DNA from 3 places in the Enterobacter bugandensis genome. Region 3 is predicted to be linked to each of the others. Evidence: predicted binding sites of a transcription regulator. Region 3 holds the regulator's gene; each other region holds the start of a gene.
What was found. The regulator PurR, encoded in region 3, represses purine synthesis genes. The targets are predictions, from matches to a motif close to CANGCAAACGTTTGCNTG.

Region 1 (3,279 bases), 340 kb from region 3:
CCATGGTTTTTGCCAGCAGGGCGATGCTCGCCTGACGCTGACTCTGGGTCAGGGCATCTGCCTGCGTAAAGGTATCCAGTACGCCCTGAATAAACGCGCCGTTTTTTTCGGCGTAAGGGCGTGAGGCGAGGTAGAACGAACCGGTTTGCTTCAGCGTGGTACCGTCTTTCAGCACCCGTACGCCACCCTGCAGTAATGCCGCAGAGTAGTACGGATCCCAGATAGCCCAGGCATCAACGTTCTTCTGCTGGAACGCGGCGCGCGCGTCGGCGGGCGTCAGGTAAACGGGCTGAATGTCGGTGAACTTGAGCCCGGCTTCCTGTAAGGCGCGCAGCAGCAGGTTGTGCGAGCTGGAACCTTTCTGGAAAGCGACCTTACGCCCTTTAAGGTCGGAGACGCTTTTAATGTCACTGTTTTCAAGTACCAGGATGACTTCGGCTTTCGGCTTAGCGGGTTCTACACCGACGTATACCAGGTCTGCCCCGGCAGCCTGAGCGAAAATAGGCGGGATGTCGCCCGTACTGCCCAGATCGATACTGCCGACGTTCAGGGCTTCAAGCATCTGCGGCCCTGCCGGGAATTCCACCCATGAGAATTTGGTGTCCGGGAAGCGTTTTTCCAGCAGTTGGTGGCTTTTTGCCAGCACCATACTGACGCTGCCTTTTTGGTAGCCAATCCGTAAACTGTCCGGTGCGGTTTCTGCGGCATGTGCCAGCGCGGTAAACGCCATCAGGCCAGCCAGTCCGAGGCGGGTTAAGGTTTTAAACATGTGCGACTCCCTGCAGCGGATTAAAAGAAGGAACCTGGATATCCCGGCGATGCAGCGCGTGCCAGAAAGTTTCCAGCGAGGCATCAAGGCGCGTTTGCAGATTCGGCGTGAAGTGCGGCTTATGCTGGTAGTCAATGACCTGCGAATCATCCGCGAAAACGCCGTGAAGGATCTCCTGCGCCTTCAGGGCGTTCAGCACCGGCTTCAGGGCGTAATCTACCGCCAGTAAATGGGCCACCGTGCCGCCCGTTGCCAGCGGCAGAACTACTTTGCCGTCCAGTGCGCGCTCGGGGAGAAGATCGAGCAGCGTTTTCAGCGCGCCCGAAAAAGAGGCTTTATAAATCGGGGTCGCAACGATGAGGCCGTCCGCTTCCTTGAGCTGCTCAGTGAGGGTTTTCAGCGCGGGGCTGTCGAAGCGGGCATACAGCAAATCTTCAGGTTCGAAGTTATGCAGATTCCAGTGGCACACTTCCACGTCCAGGGCATTGAGCTTGTCGCGGGCATATTCCAGCAGGGCGCTGGAACGCGAAGGGAATCGTGGACTTCCGGCCAGGGTAATGACGCGCATACTTCCTCCTTATAACTAATTGTTTGCTTTTATCTAACATTCATAACAATTTTCAGGAGTGTGACACCGCGCGGTTATTCCACTAAATGATTTATCCGCAATTAAACTGCGAAAAACTGCATAAGAAAGAGAGGGGGGAGGTAAACGATTGCGTTTTACGCCGATTTTTTTGCCGCAGGTCAATTCCCTTTCGTGACGGGATCGCCCATAATCCCCTCCCGGTTTGCACACCGGGAATCCAGGAGAGTTCATGTACTACCCCTTCGTTCGTAAAGCCCTTTTCCAGCTCGACCCCGAGCGCGCTCATGAATTTACATTCCAGCAATTACGTCGTATTACAGGAACGCCTCTGGCGGCCCTGGTGCGTCAAAACGTGCCGGAAAAGCCTGTGCAATGCATGGGGCTGACCTTTAAAAATCCATTGGGTCTGGCGGCCGGTCTGGACAAAAATGGCGAGTGCATTGATGCCCTGGGTGCGATGGGCTTTGGCTCCATCGAAATTGGTACCGTCACGCCGCGCCCGCAGCCGGGAAATGACAAGCCGCGCCTGTTCCGCCTGGTCGAAGCCGAAGGGTTGATCAACCGCATGGGCTTTAATAACCTCGGCGTTGATCATTTGGTAGAGAACGTGAAGAAAGCCCATTTTGATGGGGTGTTAGGCATCAATATTGGCAAGAATAAAGATACGCCGGTTGAGCAGGGTAAAGATGACTACCTGATTTGTATGGAAAAAGTCTACGCCTATGCCGGGTATATCGCGGTGAATATTTCCTCGCCCAATACCCCGGGGCTGCGCTCCTTACAATATGGCGAAGCGCTGGACGATCTTCTGAGTGCCATTAAAAATAAACAAAATGAACTCCAGGCGATCCACCATAAATATGTTCCGGTCGCGGTGAAGATCGCGCCGGATCTTTCTGTCGAAGAATTGATCCAGGTTGCCGACAGTTTGGTTCGCCATAATATTGACGGGGTGATTGCAACGAATACCACGCTCGATCGTTCGCTCGTTCAGGGAATGAAAAACTGTGACGAAGCGGGTGGGTTAAGTGGCCGTCCGGTACAATTAAAAAGCACCGAAATTATTCGCGCGCTGTCTGCGGAATTAAAAGGCCGTTTACCGATTATTGGCGTCGGCGGTATCGACTCGGTGATTGCTGCGCGCGAGAAGATGGCGGCCGGTGCGTCACTGGTGCAAATCTATTCCGGCTTTATTTTTAAAGGCCCGCCTTTGATTAAAGAAATCGTTACGCATATCTAATCTTTTTTCTTAATCAGACAACCAGGGCTTTATTTCCAGCCCTGGTTGTTTTATATTCCGTCACTGTTGCTTATTTAGACATTATCGTCTTTTATTACTAGTGTTATAAACGAAGCGGCGAACAGGACATTTTTAGTACAGGACGTTTGGGGACGGGAGAGACACATGCGAATTAAACCTGACGATAACTGGCGCTGGTATTTTTGCGACGAGCATGACCGTATGATGCTCGATTTAGCCAATGGCATGTTGTTTCGTTCTCGTTTTGCCCGCCGAATGTTAACCCCGGACGCGTTTTCTCCATCGGGCTTTTGCGTTGACGATGCGGCGCTTTATTTCTCCTTTGAAGAAAAATGCCGCGACCTGATGCTCTCTAAAGAGCAGCGTGCCGAACTGGTATTAAATGCGCTGGTGGCTATCCGTTTCCTGAAACCGCAAATGCCGAAAAGCTGGCATTTCCTGCCTCATGGCATGGACTGGACGCCAGCAACGGGCGATGCGGCCAGCGTTAACCTGAGCGATACCGCCGAAGAGGTGAGTTTGTTAGTGGTTGAACCGGGCGAAAACGCCGCACTCTGTCTGCTGGCGCAGCCCGGCGTAACGATTGCCGGGCGCGTAATGCAGTTAGGTGATGCGATCAAAGTCATGAATGACAGGCTGAAACCACAGCTGCGCGTCGAT
Region 2 (3,279 bases), 1.8 Mb from region 3:
TGCTCCCCACGCTTTCGCACCTGAGCGTCAGTCTTTGTCCAGGGGGCCGCCTTCGCCACCGGTATTCCTCCAGATCTCTACGCATTTCACCGCTACACCTGGAATTCTACCCCCCTCTACAAGACTCTAGCCTGCCAGTTTCGAATGCAGTTCCCAGGTTGAGCCCGGGGATTTCACATCCGACTTGACAGACCGCCTGCGTGCGCTTTACGCCCAGTAATTCCGATTAACGCTTGCACCCTCCGTATTACCGCGGCTGCTGGCACGGAGTTAGCCGGTGCTTCTTCTGCGGGTAACGTCAATCGACAAGGTTATTAACCTTATCGCCTTCCTCCCCGCTGAAAGTACTTTACAACCCGAAGGCCTTCTTCATACACGCGGCATGGCTGCATCAGGCTTGCGCCCATTGTGCAATATTCCCCACTGCTGCCTCCCGTAGGAGTCTGGACCGTGTCTCAGTTCCAGTGTGGCTGGTCATCCTCTCAGACCAGCTAGGGATCGTCGCCTAGGTGAGCCGTTACCCCACCTACTAGCTAATCCCATCTGGGCACATCTGATGGCAAGAGGCCCGAAGGTCCCCCTCTTTGGTCTTGCGACGTTATGCGGTATTAGCTACCGTTTCCAGTAGTTATCCCCCTCCATCAGGCAGTTTCCCAGACATTACTCACCCGTCCGCCACTCGTCACCCGAGAGCAAGCTCTCTGTGCTACCGTTCGACTTGCATGTGTTAGGCCTGCCGCCAGCGTTCAATCTGAGCCATGATCAAACTCTTCAATTTAAGTTTGATGCTCGTGAATTAAACTTCGTAATGAATTACGTATGTTCACTCAGAGACTTGGTATTCATTTTTCGTCTTGCGACGTTAAGAATCCATGTCACTTTGAGTGCCCACACAGATTGTCTGATAAATTGTTAAAGAGCAGTGCAACGCGGCTTTCGCTCACCGTTGCGAGGTGGCGTATATTACGCTTTCCTCTTTCAGAGTCAACCCGTTATTTCAGGATTTTTTCTCTTCAACCGACCGGGTTAACTGTGAAGTGATTCACATCCGCCGTGTCGATGGAGGCGCATTATAGGGAGTTCTCCGCGGGCCGCAACCGCTAAATGACAGAAAAATGACTGACTGCTGCATTCCCCAGCAAAACCCCGCCTTATACCCTTTTACACACAGAGTTATCCACAGCGCTTCGAAAAAGTGAAAATATGCGAGCGTTGCGCAAACGTTTTCGTTAAAATGCTCGCGCTTAACAAGGAGGCCTCGTCAGGTGTGTTAGATGAGTTTTTCGCTGGAAAATTCATCTAACGCTCTCTGTAATCGTGAAATCCAGGGGATTTACCATGCAACAACGTCGTCCAGTCCGCCGCGCTCTGCTCAGTGTTTCTGATAAAGCCGGTATCGTCGAATTCGCTCAGGCACTTTCCGCACGTGGTGTAGAGCTGCTTTCTACAGGCGGTACCGCTCGCCTGTTAGCAGATAAAGGTCTGCCGGTAACCGAAGTGTCCGACTACACCGGTTTCCCGGAAATGATGGATGGACGCGTCAAAACCCTGCATCCGAAAGTGCACGGCGGCATTCTGGGCCGTCGCGGTCAGGACGACGGCATTATGGAACAGCATGATATCGCGCCTATCGATATGGTCGTCGTTAACCTCTACCCGTTTGCCCAGACCGTCGCCCGCGAAGGCTGCTCTCTGGAAGATGCGGTTGAGAATATTGATATCGGCGGCCCAACCATGGTGCGCTCCGCGGCGAAGAACCATAAAGATGTGGCCATCGTGGTGAAGAGCAGCGACTACAGCGCCATTATTAATGAGATGGATGCTAACGACGGCTCCCTCACTCTCGAAACCCGCTTCGACCTTGCGATTAAGGCGTTCGAACACACCGCCGCGTACGACAGCATGATTGCCAACTACTTCGGTAGCCTGGTTCCTGCCTACCATGGTGAAAGCAAAGATCCTTCTGGCCGCTTCCCGCGCACCCTGAACCTGAACTTCATTAAGAAGCAGGATATGCGTTACGGTGAGAACAGCCACCAGCAGGCTGCCTTCTATATAGAAGAAGAGGTAAAGGAAGCCTCCGTTGCGACCGCCCAGCAGGTTCAGGGCAAAGCCCTTTCCTATAACAACATTGCCGACACCGACGCCGCGCTGGAATGCGTGAAAGAGTTCAGCGAGCCGGCCTGCGTTATCGTCAAGCACGCCAACCCGTGCGGCGTTGCGGTAAGCTCCTCTATTCTGGATGCCTACGATCGCGCCTACAAAACCGACCCGACCTCCGCATTCGGCGGCATTATTGCCTTCAACCGCGAGCTGGATGCTGAGACCGCGCAGGCCATTATCTCCCGCCAGTTTGTCGAAGTGATCATCGCGCCGTCCGCGTCCGAAGAAGCGCTGAAAATCACCTCGGCGAAACAGAACGTGCGCGTACTGGTTTGCGGCCAGTGGGCGGAGCGCGTGCCGGGCCTGGACTTCAAGCGCGTGAACGGCGGTCTGCTGGTTCAGGATCGCGATTTGGGTATGGTGACAGAAGCCGACCTGCGCGTGGTGACCAAACGTCAGCCGACCGAACAGGAGCTGCGCGACGCGCTGTTCTGCTGGAAAGTGGCGAAGTTCGTGAAGTCTAACGCCATTGTCTACGCCAAAGAGAACATGACCATCGGGATAGGCGCAGGCCAGATGAGCCGCGTTTACTCTGCGAAAATTGCCGGTATCAAAGCAGGCGACGAAGGCCTGGAAGTGAAAGGCTCCGCCATGGCCTCTGACGCCTTCTTCCCGTTCCGTGACGGTATCGATGCTGCGGCTGCGGTGGGCATCACCTGTGTGATCCAGCCTGGCGGCTCTATCCGCGACGACGAGGTGATTGCCGCTGCCGACGAACACGGCATCGCAATGATCTTCACCGACATGCGCCACTTCCGCCATTAATTCCCGGAGCAGAAAATGAAAGTATTAGTGATTGGTAACGGCGGGCGCGAGCACGCTCTGGCGTGGAAAGCGGCGCAGTCTCCGCAGGTTAAAACCGTCTTCGTGGCACCGGGTAACGCCGGTACCGCACTGGAACCCGCGCTGCAGAACGTGGCTATCGGCGTGACCGATATCCCGGCGCTGCTGAGCTTTGCCCAGACCGAGAACATCGATCTGACCATCGTCGGCCCGGAAGCGCCGCTGGTAATTGGCGTGGTTGACGCCTTCCGCGCTGCGGGCCTGAAAATCTTCGGCCCAACGGAAGGTGCCGCACAGCTGGAAGGCTCCAAAGCCTTCACCAAAGATTTCCTC
Region 3 (3,279 bases):
AGCAGGGGTTTGCAAATCTTCCTGCATGGCGGCAAACGCCGGCAGGTACATATCGGTGGCCAAAAAGCCCAGCACGCTTAAGCCGCCGAGCCAGACTAAAAAACCTTTCCTGGGTTGCACTGTTTTATTCTCCTGAGGAGGCAGGTATATGTTGGCGCTGAGTGTAGGGAGTGCAAAGCCGCTTGTGAAACGCTAATATTTGGCGGGTGCATTCAAATTTTTTGCAGGCAGAAAATGTGGTCCGATTATTCTCTTGAAGTGGTCGATGCTGTCGCGCGTAACGGCAGCTTTAGCGGAGCGGCGCAGGAGTTGCACCGCGTCCCTTCAGCCATCAGCTATACGGTGCGACAGCTTGAGGAGTGGCTGGCGGTACCGCTGTTTGAACGGCGGCATCGTGATGTTGAATTAACGCCCGCAGGGGCGTGGTTTTTGAAGGAAGGACGTTCTGTTATCAAAAAAATGCAGATCACCCGCGAGCAGTGCCAGCAGATCGCGAACGGCTGGCGGGGGCACCTTTCCATTGCGGTGGATAATATCGTTAAGCCCGAGCGCACCCGGCAGATGATTGTCGATTTTTATCGGCATTTCTCTGACGTAGAACTGCGGGTCTCGCAGGAGGTGTTCAACGGCGTCTGGGATGCGCTGGCGGACGGCAGGGTAGAGATGGCGATTGGCGCGACCCAGGCGATCCCGGTCGGGGGACGTTACGCCTTTCGCGATATGGGGATGCTGAGCTGGAAATGCGTGGTGGCAAGCGATCATCCGCTGGCGGCGACGGAAGTGCCGCTGAGCGATGATACGCTGCGCAGCTGGCCGTCGCTGGTGCTGGAAGATACCTCCCGCTCGCTGCCGAAGCGAATTACCTGGCTGCTGGACAACCAGCGGCGGGTTGTCGCCCCTGACTGGGGATCGTCGGCGACGTGCCTCAGCGCCGGGCTCTGCGTAGGCATGGTGCCCGCCCATTTTGCACGTCCGCGAATCGACACCGGTGAGTGGGTTGAGCTAACGCTGGAGAATCCGTTCCCGGATGCGGCCTGCTGCCTCACCTGGCAACAAAATGATGTCTCGCCGGCGATGGCCTGGCTGCTGGACTATCTGGGGGACAGCGAAACGCTTAACCGGGAGTGGCTGCGGGAGCCAGACTGACTGGCTCCGCAATGAGATTAACGACGGTAGTCGCGGAACGGGCCATCCGCAACGGAACGGCGTTCGATGAGGCGAGGATGAACTTCAATGGACTGCGACTCTTCACGCTTGTTGACGATCCTGTCCAGCAGCATATTGAAGGCGGTTTCACCCAGCGAATCTTTCGGCTGGTGAATGGTGGTCAACGCTGGCGTGAAGAAGCGCGCGTTGCGCACGTTGTCATACCCGATCACGGAGATGTCCTGCGGTACGCGCAGACCCAGCTCGTCGGCCGCACAGAGGGCGCCCATCGCCATGATATCGCCCCCGCAGAAAACGGCGGTTGGACGGTGCGGCTGGGAGACGATCTGCTGCATCGCGCGGTAGCCTGATTCCGGCTCAAAGTCGCCCTGCACGATCCAGTTTTCCGGCACGGTGATTAGCGCTTCTTCCATCGCTTTCATAAAACCGGCCAGGCGGCCCGCGCCGGTGTTGCGTTCCAGCGGACCCGGGATCACGCCAATCTCGCGGTGGCCGCGTTCGATCAGATAACGGCCCGCCATGTAACCGCCTTCGAAGGCGTTATCGATAACGGAGTCGGTGAAGTCGGCGCGCGCTTCGCCCCAGTCCATCACCACCATAGGGATATGGCGATACTCTTCCAGCATCGACAGCACGGATTCCGGGTACTCTGAACACATCACCAGCAGGCCGTCCACGCGCTTTTGCGCCATCATCGACAGGTAGGCGCGCTGTTTTTCAATGCTGTTCCAGGCGTTGCCGAGAATCAGGGTATAGCCTTTCTGGAAGCAGTTTTTTTCTACCGCTTCAATGATCTCGGCAAAATAGGCCGCTTCGCTGCTGGTCGCCAGCAGACCAATAGACTTGGTGTGATTAACCTTGAGGCTGCGCGCAACCGCGCTTGGCGAGTAGTGCAGCTCTTTGATCGCTGCCCAGACGGCGTTGCGCGTCTCTTCCGCCACAAAACGGGTTTTGTTAATTACATGTGATACGGTTGTAGTGGAAACGTTTGCGCGTTTTGCTACGTCTTTAATTGTTGCCATTAAATGTCACTCCAGACCATATCCTAAACTCCTGAAAAACTTGAAGGTAAACGTTTGCCTTCTCTCACCCTTATCACGCAATTTTGAATTGCGGCACGCCGGGAAAACGACACGGGACGTCAGGAGGGGGTCAATGGCCGGTACGCTAATAAATTTAGCGTGGAATTTTGGCCTATCTTGATGAAAAGGGGAAGAGGTAAAGTGTTTATCAGCTTAAATCCAGGAAGATTTTTGACGTAAACTGTGCAAAAATGAGCAAGCTCACTTTTCGTGGGGGGATTAAAAGGAGAAAAATTGATGAGTTCCGATCTGAAGTTTTCGCTGTTCACCACCGTTATTGTGCTGGCGCTGATTGTGGCGGCTGGCCTGACGGCTGCGCTGCATTGATTTACGCGGGGGGAGAGCCTTCTCCCTCCCGAACGCTCCGATTGTTACTTCTCTGGCAAAAATCTTTTGCCATTTTGTTAACTTCTCATTTTTTGTGATTGATGTCATGCTTTCCGCTTCTTTGTTCTGTGTCACCACATGACACGGCATCCGGAGTTGACGCATGAAAATCAATTTTCCCCTGCTGGCCCTGGCGATTGGCGCTTTTGGGATTGGCACCACTGAATTCTCCTCGATGGGGTTACTGCCCGTTATCGCCCGGGGCGTGGACGTCTCGATCCCGGCCGCCGGGATGTTAATCAGCGCCTACGCCATCGGCGTGATGGTAGGAGCGCCGCTGATGACGCTTCTGCTTTCGCACCGTGCGCGCCGCAATGCGCTGATTTTCCTGATGGCGATTTTCACCCTGGGCAACGTGCTTTCGGCCATTTCGCCGGATTACACCACTCTGATGCTGTCGCGCATTCTGACCAGCCTCAACCACGGTGCCTTCTTTGGTCTGGGCTCGGTCGTGGCCGCAAGCGTGGTGCCAAAACACAAGCAGGCCAGCGCCGTGGCCACCATGTTTATGGGGCTGACCATCGCTAACATCGGCGGTGTTCCTGCGGCAACCTGGCTGGGCGAGGTCATTGGCTGGCGGATGTCCTTCCTGGCGACGGCCGGACTGGGCGTGGTCGCGATGGTGGCGTTATTCTTCTCCCTG

Region 1: pyrD (quinone-dependent dihydroorotate dehydrogenase) is a predicted target of PurR. The motif match lies at 1,475-1,492, and genes of this name have one in related genera.
Region 2: purH (bifunctional phosphoribosylaminoimidazolecarboxamide formyltransferase/IMP cyclohydrolase) is a predicted target of PurR. The motif match lies at 1,214-1,231, and genes of this name have one in related genera.

Annotation. Positions count from the first base shown of each region.
Region 1 is NZ_LT992502.1:1,668,846-1,672,124, forward strand. It holds gene DG357_RS08010 (sulfonate ABC transporter substrate-binding protein) at 1-769, opposite strand, end outside; gene ssuE (NADPH-dependent FMN reductase) at 762-1,337, opposite strand; gene pyrD (quinone-dependent dihydroorotate dehydrogenase) at 1,588-2,598, shown strand; gene zapC (cell division protein ZapC) at 2,764-3,279, shown strand, end outside.
Region 2 is NZ_LT992502.1:242,999-246,277, reverse strand. It holds rRNA gene DG357_RS01220 (16S ribosomal RNA) at 1-778, opposite strand, end outside; gene purH (bifunctional phosphoribosylaminoimidazolecarboxamide formyltransferase/IMP cyclohydrolase) at 1,339-2,928, shown strand; gene purD (phosphoribosylamine--glycine ligase) at 2,944-3,279, shown strand, end outside.
Region 3 is NZ_LT992502.1:2,008,759-2,012,037, forward strand. It holds gene punC (purine nucleoside transporter PunC) at 1-120, opposite strand, end outside; gene punR (DNA-binding transcriptional activator PunR) at 235-1,146, shown strand; gene purR (HTH-type transcriptional repressor PurR) at 1,164-2,189, opposite strand; gene cydH (cytochrome bd-I oxidase subunit CydH) at 2,487-2,576, shown strand; gene DG357_RS09870 (MFS transporter) at 2,740-3,279, shown strand, end outside.